4 regions of the Staphylococcus pseudoxylosus genome follow, and region 4 is predicted to be linked to each of the others. Evidence: predicted binding sites of a transcription regulator. Region 4 holds the regulator's gene; each other region holds the start of a gene.
What was found. Region 4 encodes Rex, which represses fermentation and respiration genes when NADH is low (regulators of the CRP and FNR family bind a similar motif). Its sites were predicted from a motif close to TTGTGAAATATTTCACAA; they were not measured.

Region 1 (3,224 bases), 120 kb from region 4:
CTTTACTGAGTACGATCATGCACAAGATACCGAAGGGAAATTATTTTTAAGATTTGAGTTTGAAAAAGTAACACAATTGAAAGAAGCTCTAGAAAACACTTTAAGTCAAAATGATATTAATTTTGATATTTTTGATACAAGTGATAAAACAAAAATCGCATTATTTGTATCAAAAGAAGACCATGCTTTTAATGAAGTATTATTAAGAGTTCAACGTAAAGAAATTCCTGCTGAAATCACTTGTGTTGTCAGTAATCATGAAAACAATAGACATTTTGCTGAATCTTTTAATATCCCTTTTTACTATGTACCAAGTAATAATGATAAAGCAGTTGTTGAACAAAACATATTAGATATTTGCGCAAAACACGAAGTAGAATTAATCGTTTTAGCTAAGTATATGCAAATACTTACAGATAATTTTGTAAGTCATTATCCAAATCAAATTATTAATATACACCATTCTTTCTTACCTTCATTCATTGGAGCGAACCCATACAAACAAGCTTGGGAACGCGGCGTTAAATTAGTCGGTGCAACAAGTCATTACGTAACTTCTGATTTAGATGAAGGACCAATTATAGACCAAGATGTCACACGTATTAATCATCGTTATAACGTACAAGATTTACGTAAAATTGGACGTCATGTTGAATCTTCTGTTTTAGCTCAAGCAGTTGAATATCATGTTCAACATAAAGTCATCGTAAATGATGGCAATAAAACAATCGTTTTTAATTAATATTGTGTATATAAAGTGTACTAATTACTGTTATCATAATGATTAATATAAATTTATGCACAATTTAATTTCTAAAACCTTCTATTATATATCTACGATTTATTAAGCCACTTTTATTCACTAATCACTAAATATAAAAGTGGCTATTTTTGTGTTTCTTATTTTTTATATTCACTTTTATACTCACCTTCATCCATGCCTTTCCTTTACTCATTAATAATACCGCAGTCCTCATCTGTTGTATAACAGATACACAATATTATAAAACTGTCATATAACTTCTTACAGTTTCTCAAATCGTTCACAGTTTGTATTAAAAACTTTCACAAATATTGTGAAAACATTAACAAGGATAATGTTACAATGTTTGTGAAATTATTAACAAAATGAATGGAGGAGAAAAAATGTTAGAAAAAGAAAAATTACACGAAATTGCTTGGCAAGGATTCAAAAGTGGACGTTGGAATCGCCATGTTGATGTTCGTGAGTTTATCCAACTAAACTACTCACTATATGAAGGTGATGAACAATTTTTAGAAGGACCGACTGAGGCAACAACCAAGCTGTGGGATCAAGTAATGGCTTTATCCAAAGAAGAACGTGAACGTGGTGGCATGTGGGATATGGATACTAAAGTGCCTTCTACAATCACTTCACATGAAGCTGGTTATTTAAACCAAGATTTAGAAACTATTGTCGGTGTCCAAACTGAGAAACCATTTAAACGATCTATGCAACCATTTGGAGGTATTCGTATGGCTAAAGCTGCCTGCGAAGCATATGGTTATGAGTTAGATTCAGAAACTGAAAAAATATTTACAGATTATCGTAAAACACATAATCAAGGCGTGTTTGATGCCTACTCTAAGGAAATGCTTAATTGTAGAAAAGCTGGTATTATAACAGGTCTTCCTGACGCTTATGGTCGTGGGAGAATCATTGGTGACTATCGCCGTGTTGCACTGTATGGCGTTGACTTTTTGATGGCAGAAAAAATGCATGACTTTAACACTATGTCTACTGAAATGTCAGAAGATGTTATACGCTTGCGCGAAGAATTATCAGAACAATATCGCTCACTTAAAGAATTGAAAATATTAGGTAAAACATACGGTTTTGACCTTGGTCGCCCTGCTACTACTTTTAAAGAAGCTGTACAATGGCTTTATTTAGCATATTTAGCTGCTATTAAAGAACAAAATGGTGCTGCTATGAGTTTAGGACGCACGTCTACATTCTTAGATATTTATGCTGAACGAGATTTAAAAAATGGCACGATAACAGAATGTGAAGTTCAAGAAATAATTGACCATTTTATTATGAAATTACGTATTGTGAAATTCGCACGTACACCAGATTATAATGAATTATTCTCTGGAGACCCTACTTGGGTTACTGAATCAATTGGTGGTATAGGAATTAATGGTAAACCACTTGTAACTAAAAACTCATTCCGTTTCTTGCACTCATTAGACAACTTAGGACCTGCACCAGAACCAAATTTAACTGTACTTTGGTCGGTACAATTGCCATCCCACTTTAAAAACTACTGTGCAAAAATGAGTATAAAAACAAGTTCAATACAGTATGAAAATGATGATTTAATGCGTGAATCATACGGTGATGACTATGGTATTGCATGTTGTGTATCTGCAATGAAAATTGGTAAACAAATGCAATTCTTTGGTGCTCGTGCAAACTTAGCTAAAACTTTATTATACGCAATTAATGGTGGAAAAGATGAAAAATCTGGTATGCAAGTCGGACCGTCATATGAAGCTATCAATTCACAAGTATTAAATTACGATGAAGTGTTTGAAAAATTTGATAAGATGATGGATTGGTTAGCAGGCGTTTACATCAATTCTTTAAATGTTATTCATTATATGCATGATAAATACAGTTACGAGCGTATCGAGATGGCGTTACATGATACTAATATTATACGTACAATGGCAACAGGTATCGCAGGATTATCAGTTGCTGCGGATTCATTGTCAGCAATTAAATATGCTCAAGTTACACCAATCCGTGATGAAAATGGTTTAGTAATTGATTTTGAAATAAATGGAGATTTTCCTAAATATGGCAACAATGATCCTCGTGTAGATGATATTGCCGTAGATTTAGTAGAACGCTTTATGACTAAATTAAGAAGTCATAAAACATATCGTAATTCTGAGCATACGATGAGTGTACTTACAATCACTTCAAATGTCGTTTATGGTAAAAAGACCGGTAATACACCTGATGGACGAAAAGCTGGTGAACCATTTGCTCCAGGCGCTAATCCAATGCATGGACGAGATCAAAAAGGTGCATTATCATCGCTAAGTTCTGTTGCAAAAATCCCTTATGATTGTTGCAAAGACGGTATTTCAAATACATTTAGTATCGTTCCTAAATCATTAGGAAAATTACCAGAAGAACAAAATAGAAATCTGACAAGTATGCTTGATGGATACGCTATGCAACACGGACA
Region 2 (3,224 bases), 240 kb from region 4:
CTACCTGAGCTAACGCTCATGCATAAGTCCCACTAACTCAATAGCAGAACACCTGAGGTACTACTCATGTGTAAGAACTACTAACTCATTACATTGAGAAGTCGTTCTTTAGAGAAGTGGGATTAATGATTACCTGAGCTAACGCTCATGCATAAGTCCCACTAACTCAATAAATTGAGAAGTGGGACTTTATAATAATCTATGATATCGTATTAGATTTTTATGATTTAAAGTTGTTGATCTTTACTTAATTTATGGTAGCCCTTCAAGAAGAAGCACATGGTCATAAACAATAGGAATACAATACCAATAACTACTGAAACCACAGTTTCTTTATTAAATAACATGCCAATTAATACCATAATAAAGAACGCCATCGTAATGTAGTTTGTAAATGCGCCACCTGGCATTTTAAATGGGTGACCTTCCACTTCTTCAGGATGATTTTTTCTAAATCTTAAATGACTAATTAAAATCATGAACCATGGTACCATACCAGGTAAAATCGAAGCACTATAAACATATACGAATACACTATCCGCACCTTTGATAAATAACGGCAAGATTACATTAAGTAAAGCACCAATTAAAATACCTGTTGCAATTGCAAGCACCGTCCAAATAGGAACGCCATTTTTCATAACTTTCCCAAAGAATTTAGGTAACATTCCTTTTTGAGATAAATTTAATGACATACGGCTAGCACTAAATATACCTGAGTTACAACCTGACATCGCAGCAGTAAGTACAACAAAGTTGATTAATCCAGCTGCAAAAGTGATACCTACTTTAGCAAACGTAGCTACAAATGGGCTACCAATGTTTCCTAATTCATTCCACGGATAAACTGTAACGATTACAAAAATTGCACCAATATAGAAAATCAATATACGCCAGATAACACCGTTAACCGCGCTCTTGATATTTTTTTGTGGATCTTTTGTTTCACCGGCAGTAATACCAATTAATTCAACACCTTGGTATGAACCGATAACAATTGAAAGTGCAAAGAAGAAGCCAATCCAACCGTTAGGCATAAACCCACCATGTGCCCATAAATTCGAGAGACCGATTGCTTCTCCACCATTTCCTAGACCAAAGAAGATAAGACCAAAACCTGCCACTATCATTAAAATAATTGTAACTACTTTAATCATCGCAAACCAAAACTCAAATTCACCAAACGCTTTAACAGATACAAGGTTTGCACCGGCTAATAACGCTACAACAATAACACCCGGTATCCATTGTGGTAAATCTGGGAACCAATAGTTCATATATTCTCCGACTGCAATAACCTCACTCATACCTACAACTACCCATTGGAAAACGTTACTCCAAGCCGTTAGATAACCTGCTACTGGATGTATGTAATCACTTGCAAAGTTAGCAAAAGAACCAGAAGTTGGATGTAAATAAACCATCTCTCCCATTGCTCTCATTACTAAGAATAAAAATATACCTGCAATTAAATATGCAAATATAACAGAAGGACCTGTCCATTTTATAGTGCTTGTAGCTCCCATAAATAGTCCTACACCAATCGTTCCACCAAGTGCAATCATACGCATTTGACGTGCACCTAGTCCCCTCTGTAATTCATTATTATCTTTCATCATTCAAACCCCATCTCTTTCAAATATAAGTGGTAGTAAATCCACTTATTATGTCGCTATTATACTATAAATTCAAAAAATTAAAACAATTATTTTCGAGTTATGTAAGTGCTTACACGCTTGTTTGTCAACGGTATACTGTTTTACATTGAAAAGTAAAGCTTTTTAAAAAAATTATTTTTCTTTAAATCAACTATAAAAACAGAGCAAAAATTTAAGTCTAAATAAATTCATGTAGAATTTGTGAAAAAGTTCACAAAATATTATTGCCATAGTATACTTATAAATAATTATAGAAAGTGAGGATAAAAAATGAACGAAAAAAACATTAAATGGGATAAAGTATTTTATGGAAAAGCTTGGATTGACCACGTAGTTGACACCATCAAAACTAAAGACATTTTACAAAGTTTTTATTTTAAACGCTATTTACTTCGTGCCATAATGGCTGGTTTTATTCTAGGTGTCATTACAGTCTTCGTTTTACTTATTAAAGCATCACTAGACACTCATCTACCTTCTGGCGTTATAAATATCATTGCATCTATAGCATTTAGTTTTGCTCTAGTACTTATCTTATTTACCAATTCAGAATTACTGACGAGTAATTTCATGTATTTTACAGTGGGGTTATATTATCATGTCATCAGCCCTACTAGAGTTTTTAAAATTTTCACATTATGCTTTATTGGTAATGCATTGGGTGGCTTTTTATTTTTCTTATTATTACATCATTCTGATGTGATGACCACTGACATGTTAATACAATTAGAACATACAATTGAACATAAAACTTTAACTGCTGGTTTTACTGCAATATTGATCAAAGGAATTTTTGCTAATTTCTTCATCAATATTTCTTTAGTTATAGCAATGCAAATAGACGATGTTTTAGCTAAAATGTTCGTTATGATGTTTGGTGTATCTATATTCGCATTTATGGGTTATGAGCACGTGGTTTATAACTCTGTATTATTTGGTGGTGGTTTAGTCTATCAAAGTAGTGAATTAGCACTTATGCCTGTTATCATCAATTTATTAGGTGCAGGTATTGGCAATTACATCGGAGGCGGATTAATTATAGGGTTGTTTTATGCTTATTTAAATGATCATCACCAATATGAACGTAATATATCTAGATAACTGCTAATACAATAATTCATCTGTTTTATATGGTATAATTTTCAGTAGATTTTATTACAAAGGAGTTATATATGAATAAACACTTAATGAAACGTACGCTTACGGTTTCCATTATATTTGGTGTGTTATTTTTCTTTTTAAATTATTTTAGTGAATCTGACAGTTCAGTTGGCCCTTTAATATTAAAAAGTGTAATGGTTATCTTTGTTTTTGGTATTTTATATTATACTTTGTTTTCTATTGTAAATTCTCCAGAACGAAAATATAAATTTGGTATAACTATTCCGATTGCATTATTAATCGCGATTATCATAAGTGCGCTCTTTTCAGCAATAAAAGCTGGAATTATTATTGGATTAATCTTAGGTGTTATTGCTGGCTACGTTTGGGAATTTCTAACAAAAAATCAAAACGGTGGTGACAAATAATGAGTGTAATTTTAGGAATCGTTGTAATTATTTTATT
Region 3 (3,224 bases), 930 kb from region 4:
TCACATTCTGCAATTATGAGTCGTTCATTAGAAATTGCTGCAGTCGTGGGTACTAAGTCAATTACTAAAGAAGTAAAACAAGGCGATATGATTATCGTTGATGGTTTAACTGGTGAAGTAATTATTGACCCAACTGAAGATGAAGTTATAGCGTATCAAAATAAACGTGAGCGTTTCTTTGAAGATAAGCAAGCGTTGCAACAATTACGTGATGAACCATCAACAACAGCTGATGGAACGCATGTAGAGCTTGCTGCTAATATAGGTACACCAGATGACTTAAAAGGTGTTATCGAAAATGGCGCAGAAGGTATTGGATTATACCGTACTGAGTTCTTATATATGGGTAGAGATGAAATGCCAACTGAAGATGAACAATTTGAGGCTTATAAAAAAGTATTGGAAACAATGGAAGATAAGCGTGTTGTTGTACGTACTTTAGATATCGGTGGCGACAAAGAGTTACCGTATTTAAATTTACCTGAAGAAATGAATCCATTCTTAGGATATCGTGCAATTCGTTTATGCTTAGATCAACCAGATATTTTCAGACCGCAATTAAGAGCATTATTACGTGCATCTACCTACGGAAAATTAAATATCATGTTCCCAATGGTTGCCACAATCAAAGAGTTCCGCGATGCAAAAGCATTGTTATTAGAAGAAAAAGAAAATTTAACTAACGAAGGCATTGAAGTATCTGATGATATTGAATTAGGTATTATGGTAGAGATACCATCTACTGCTGCTTTAGCAGATGTATTTGCTAAAGAAGTTGATTTCTTTAGCATTGGTACAAATGACTTGATTCAATATACAATGGCTGCTGATCGTATGTCTGAACGTGTTTCTTACTTGTATCAACCATACAATCCTTCAATTTTACGTTTAGTAAAACAAGTGATTGAAGCTTCACATAATGAAGGTAAATGGACTGGTATGTGCGGAGAAATGGCTGGAGACGAAACTGCTATTCCATTGCTACTAGGCCTAGGTTTAGATGAGTTTTCAATGAGTGCAACATCTATATTGAAAGCGCGTCGACAAATCAAAGGTTTAAGTCAAAATGAAATGGAAGAACTAGCGAATAGAGCAATTAATTGTGCGACTTCAGAAGAAGTACAAGAATTGGTTGAACAATACGCGAAATAAAATTTTTGAATAATTTTGTAAGCGAATGCATATAAGTGTTGAATTACTTTAATGCTTCGCTACATTTAAAAAAACTGTTCACAGAGTTAAATAACTTTGTGAACAGTTTTTTTGATTATTCAAATCTTTTAATACACAATTATTGTAAAATGCAACTTTCTGAGTTAGGTTTGATATATAAGTTAATGGGATGGCGAAGGGTAACTAATTTAAATTCAAACGTTGATTGATTTTATCCATATCAATTTGATACATTGGTTCGCTATCTATTAAGATAAATGGTGTAGCAAATGCATCATAATCCATCATTTCGTTTCTAAATTTTGAATTGCTAATATTTTTTTCAATATAGTCAATTGCTTTATCTGATAAGTAATTCTTGATAAATGTACAAGGTGGGCAATCGTTTTGGGTGTAAATAATAATTTCAGTCATAGTACTATGTCCTTTCTCCATCGTAATTTACTTAAATATAAAAAACTTTAATAAATATTTCAAGTTTAAAAATTACATGCTATTGGTCATTAATTTGTCACTTTATTTTGAGCGCAATTTATTTCAAAAAAATGTAAAGCAGTTTATAATGAATGGACGTTGTGATTTTTGTCACAAATAAATAAAAAAGGTGATATTATGGATTCAGTTGAATTAGCACGCTTTCTAACTGCGATGACACTCGCAGTTCATATAATTTTTGCAACAATCGGAGTAGGTGTACCGGTCATGTTTGCTGTTGCTGAATTTTTAGGGATTAAGAAAAATGATCCATCATATACAGCTATGGCTAAAAGATGGTCCAAAGGATATACCATTACAGTGGCAGTTGGCGTTGTAACCGGTACTATAATTGGTTTACAATTGTCGTTACTTTGGCCAACCTTTATGCAAATGGGTGGTCATGTTATAGCATTACCGTTATTTATGGAAACTTTTGCTTTCTTCTTTGAAGCAATTTTCTTGAGTATTTACTTATATACTTGGGATCGTTTTAAAGGGAAGTGGACACATTTTCTTATAAGCATTCCAGTTATATTAGGTGGGTCATTTTCCGCATTCTTTATCACAGCAGTTAACTCATTTATGAATACACCTGCTGGATTTGAAATGCAAAATGGAAAAATGGTAAATGTAGAGCCACTAGCAGCAATGTTTAATGATTCATTTTTAATACGTTCATTTCACGTTGTAGCCACTGCATTAATGACGATGGCATTTGTATTAGCTGCTATTGCAGCATTTAAATTGTTAAAAAATAAATTTAAAAAAGATACTGAGTATCATAAGAAAGCACTTAAATTAACTATGATTTTAGGTGTAGTATTTACCTTGGGATCAATGCTGGCTGGAGACTTGTCAGCAAAATTCTTACATCAAGAGCAACCAGAAAAGCTAGCAGCATATGAATGGCATTTTGATACAGAATCGAATGCAGATTTAATATTATTTGGCTCGTTAGATGAAAAAACACAAGAAGTTTCAGGTGCAATTAAAATTCCTGGTATTTTAAGCTTCTTAGCAGATAATAATACAAATACAGAAGTAAAAGGTTTAAATGATTTCCCTGAGGAATTACATCCACCTATGATTGTACATTATTATTTTGACTTAATGGTTTCTATGGGTGTATTTTGCCTTATAGTATCAGGCGCATACGTGTTGACGCTTGTGTTTAAAAAATTACGGAAATTCACACATTCTAAACCGATGTTATATGGTGCTTTATTGACTGGACCAGCGGCAATGTTGGCAATTGAGTTTGGGTGGTTCTTAACAGAACAAGGTCGTCAACCATGGTTGGTTCGTGGCTATCTAAAAGTAGCTGATGCGGCAACACAAGCAGGTGGCCTTACACTCGTGACGATATTATTTGGTTTACTTTATATCGTACTTATGGTTACTTCTGCTTATGTATTGATTCGTATGTTTAGACATAAACCAGCATATAAAGACGTTGAAGCATTAGCTTCAGAAAGAGGTGAAGCAGAATGATATTTGCTTACATTGGTATTTCAGTGCTTTGGATTTTCTTATTCTGTTACATCATTATCGCCTCAATTGATTTTGGTGCAGGC
Region 4 (3,224 bases):
CTCATATTCTTGCATACGTTTTTCATAATATTTATCCCTTTGATCAATAAACTGAGCATAATTACCTACATAATGTTGGACATCACCGAGTGCAACGTCATAAATTTGAGTCACAATTTTATCTAAGAAGTATCTATCATGACTAATAATTACGATGGCACCTTTAAAGTAATTTAAATAACTTTCTAACCATTGGGTCGTTTCCATGTCTAAATGGTTGGTGGGTTCGTCCAAAAGTAATAAATCAGGCTCGCTTAATAACATTTGTGCCAAAGATAATCTTGTTTTTTGGCCGCCGCTAAAGTCATTGATAGGTCGGTCGAAATCCGCTTCACTAAAATTCAGTCCGTGTAAGACTGTTTTAATTTTGCTTTCATATTGATAGCCATCTTGTTGTTCAAATTGATTGGATAATGCTTCATAGCGATCGATATGAGATTTATATGTCTCAGTATCATACTCATCCGCATGTTGCGCTAACCAATCTGTTTCCAATTTCATTTCTCGTTCTAAATTTTTCATTGCCTCAAACGGCTTAGACATTTCTTCAAATACAGTTTGATCTGTATTTAATGTCATTTGCTGTGTTAGATAACCAAGTTTTAAATTTTTACTCTTAGAAATATGACCGCTATCATAATCTTCAACACCAGCAATTATTTTCATTAATGTAGATTTTCCGGCGCCATTACGACCTACAATACCAATGCGTTCACCCGTTTTAACTTCAAAATCCACATTATTAAAAATGTCTTCGCCGTCGAATGATTTAGTTAAATCATTGAGTTGTAATAATATCATCTGATTTTGCACCTCTCTATTCATTATCATTCTACAGTATTCAGCGTGTTGTTAAAACTATCATTGTTTATTTTTATTATTCAGTCATGTATAATGTTGTAGTGATTATAAGATTAATGAATAACAGATAATGAATTAGGGGGAAATGATCTTGGCTAATCAAAGCGAAAAGATTCCTCGTGCCACATTGAAACGTTTACCGTTATATTATAGATTCGTCAATACATTAAAATCTAAAGGCATTGATAGAGTTAATTCTAAAGCCATCAGTGAAGGCTTAAATATTGATTCTGCAACGATTCGAAGAGATTTTTCTTATTTTGGCGAGTTAGGCAAGAAAGGCTATGGCTATAATATTGATAGCTTATTACATTTTTTTAAAAATGAAATTAGCGAAAATGACGAGATTAAAATTGCAATTGTAGGTGTAGGGAACTTAGGTAAAGCATTATTAACATATAACTTTTCAATACATGATGAAATGACTATAACTGAAGCATTCGATATTCGTGAAGAGGTTATTGGGACACAAATAGGTAAAGTGACAGTAAGTTCATTTGATAAAATAAAGGAAATATTATCACAAGAAGATATAGATGTAGTGATATTGACTACGCCTGAAGAAGCGGCTCAAAACGTAGCTGACGTATTAGTAGATTCAGGTGTTAAAGGGATACTTAACTTTACACCAAGTCGTGTACTAACGCCATCAGACGTTCAAGTACATCATATTGATTTAGGTATTGAATTACAGTCTTTATTATTTTTTATGAAAAATTATAGCAATAAATAAAAAATAATTAGTTAGTTTTTTATAGATACAGTAATACACTCAGTGTGCTGTGTTTATAAAAAACTATTTTTTTATGGATGTTTAATTTGAATTTCGAAAAATTATTACTGTATAAGTTAGCAGAAAGTTAAAAATTGTGAGTTGCAAGGTTGAAATTTTATACGATTTCTAATATTATTAATCTTATTGATTTTATCGGAAAAGAGGTTATTAATATGACTTGGTTAATAATCAGCGGCATTATTGTGGGAAGTCTTTTAGGCTTTGTTATGCAAAGAACACGGTTTTGTTTAGCTGGTGGATTTAGAGATATGTATATTCAAAAGAGTAACAAAATGTTTTATGCATTACTTATAGCTATTACAGTTCAAAGTATAGGATTGCTCATTTTGACTTCAACTGGTTTGGTACAAATACCTGAGTCAACTTACCCTATTATTGGGACAGTAATAGGTTCATTTATATTTGGTTTAGGTATTATATTAGCTGGTGGATGTGCAACCGGTACATGGTATAGAGCAGGTGAAGGTTTAATAGGTAGTTGGGTGGCACTTATCGCCTATGCATTTACTTCGGCAGCTACGAAATATGGTTTACTGTTACCATTCATGGATGGTTTAAATAAGCCTACAAATGTTAATACGAGTATGTCACAAACTACAGGGATACCGACATGGATATGGGTAGCATTACTTACAGCTATTACAGTATTTTTCGTAGTCAAAACATTACGCAAACCGAAACCTAAATTTGCTATTCCTAAATTAAAACAGAAATTCACAGGTATGCGTCATTATTTATTTGAAAAGAAATACCATCCCTTTGTGGCTGCAATTGCAGTAGGACTCATCGCGTTAATTGCATGGCCAGTAAGTGAGTCTACAGGAAGAATGTATGGGCTAGGTATTACAACACCATCCGCTAATCTAGTACAGTTCTTTGTAACTGGTGATTTGAAATTATTAGACTGGGGTGTTTTCTTAGTTCTTGGAATATTCCTAGGGTCTTATATTGCAGCTAAAGGTGCAAGAGAGTTTAAATGGAGATTACCAGATAAAAAAACGATTCGTAACAGTATGATTGGTGGCGTGCTTATGGGATTTGGCGCTTCAGTAGCAGGTGGTTGTTCAATCGGTAATGGACTAGTAGAAACAGCAACGATGTCATGGAAAGGTTGGATTGCACTTGCTTCAATGATCTTAGGAGCTTGGACAATGAGTTATTTTGTATTTATCAGACCTATGAAAAAAGCGCAGAAGCAAACCTCAAATGAACCTGTAACGTCACAAACGCAAACAATATAATTATTATAGGAGGCACAAATTATGGTACACGAGTTAGGTACAGTTGGAATGGTTTGTCCATTCCCGTTAATAGAAGCACAAAAGAAAATGAACACGTTAGATAATGGTGATGAATTAAAAATAGATTTTGATTGTACGCAAGCAACTGAAGCATTACCAAATTGGGCAGCTGAGCAAGGCTATCCAGTTACAAATTATGAACAGTTAGATGATGCATCATGGACAATTACAATTCAAAAAGCTTAATTAAGAGTAATAGTTGAGATTGACACTGCAAGTGAACTTCACTTAGTCAATTAGACAACATAATAAGTAAAATAAAAATG

Region 1: a site for Rex is predicted at 1,110-1,127, ahead of pflB (formate C-acetyltransferase). Genes of this name have one in related genera too.
Region 2: a site for Rex is predicted at 1,858-1,875, ahead of LG295_RS03605 (formate/nitrite transporter family protein). Genes of this name have one in related genera too.
Region 3: a site for Rex is predicted at 1,747-1,764, ahead of LG295_RS09475 (cytochrome ubiquinol oxidase subunit I). Genes of this name have one in related genera too.

What each region holds. Positions count from the first base shown of each region.
Region 1 covers NZ_CP085024.1:1,167,080-1,170,303, reverse strand. Annotated here, with positions in the region: gene purU (formyltetrahydrofolate deformylase) at 1-742, shown strand, start outside; gene pflB (formate C-acetyltransferase) at 1,147-3,224, shown strand, end outside.
Region 2 covers NZ_CP085024.1:804,519-807,742, reverse strand. Annotated here, with positions in the region: gene LG295_RS03610 (amino acid permease) at 228-1,616, opposite strand; gene LG295_RS03605 (formate/nitrite transporter family protein) at 1,929-2,759, shown strand; gene LG295_RS03600 (hypothetical protein) at 2,831-3,187, shown strand; gene LG295_RS03595 (hypothetical protein) at 3,187-3,224, shown strand, end outside.
Region 3 covers NZ_CP085024.1:1,977,912-1,981,135, reverse strand. Annotated here, with positions in the region: gene ptsP (phosphoenolpyruvate--protein phosphotransferase) at 1-1,152, shown strand, start outside; gene LG295_RS09480 (glutaredoxin domain-containing protein) at 1,357-1,587, opposite strand; gene LG295_RS09475 (cytochrome ubiquinol oxidase subunit I) at 1,786-3,141, shown strand; gene LG295_RS09470 (cytochrome d ubiquinol oxidase subunit II) at 3,138-3,224, shown strand, end outside.
Region 4 covers NZ_CP085024.1:1,045,309-1,048,532, forward strand. Annotated here, with positions in the region: gene LG295_RS04875 (ABC-F family ATP-binding cassette domain-containing protein) at 1-801, opposite strand, end outside; gene LG295_RS04880 (redox-sensing transcriptional repressor Rex) at 947-1,594, shown strand; gene LG295_RS04885 (YeeE/YedE family protein) at 1,810-2,898, shown strand; gene LG295_RS04890 (sulfurtransferase TusA family protein) at 2,920-3,144, shown strand.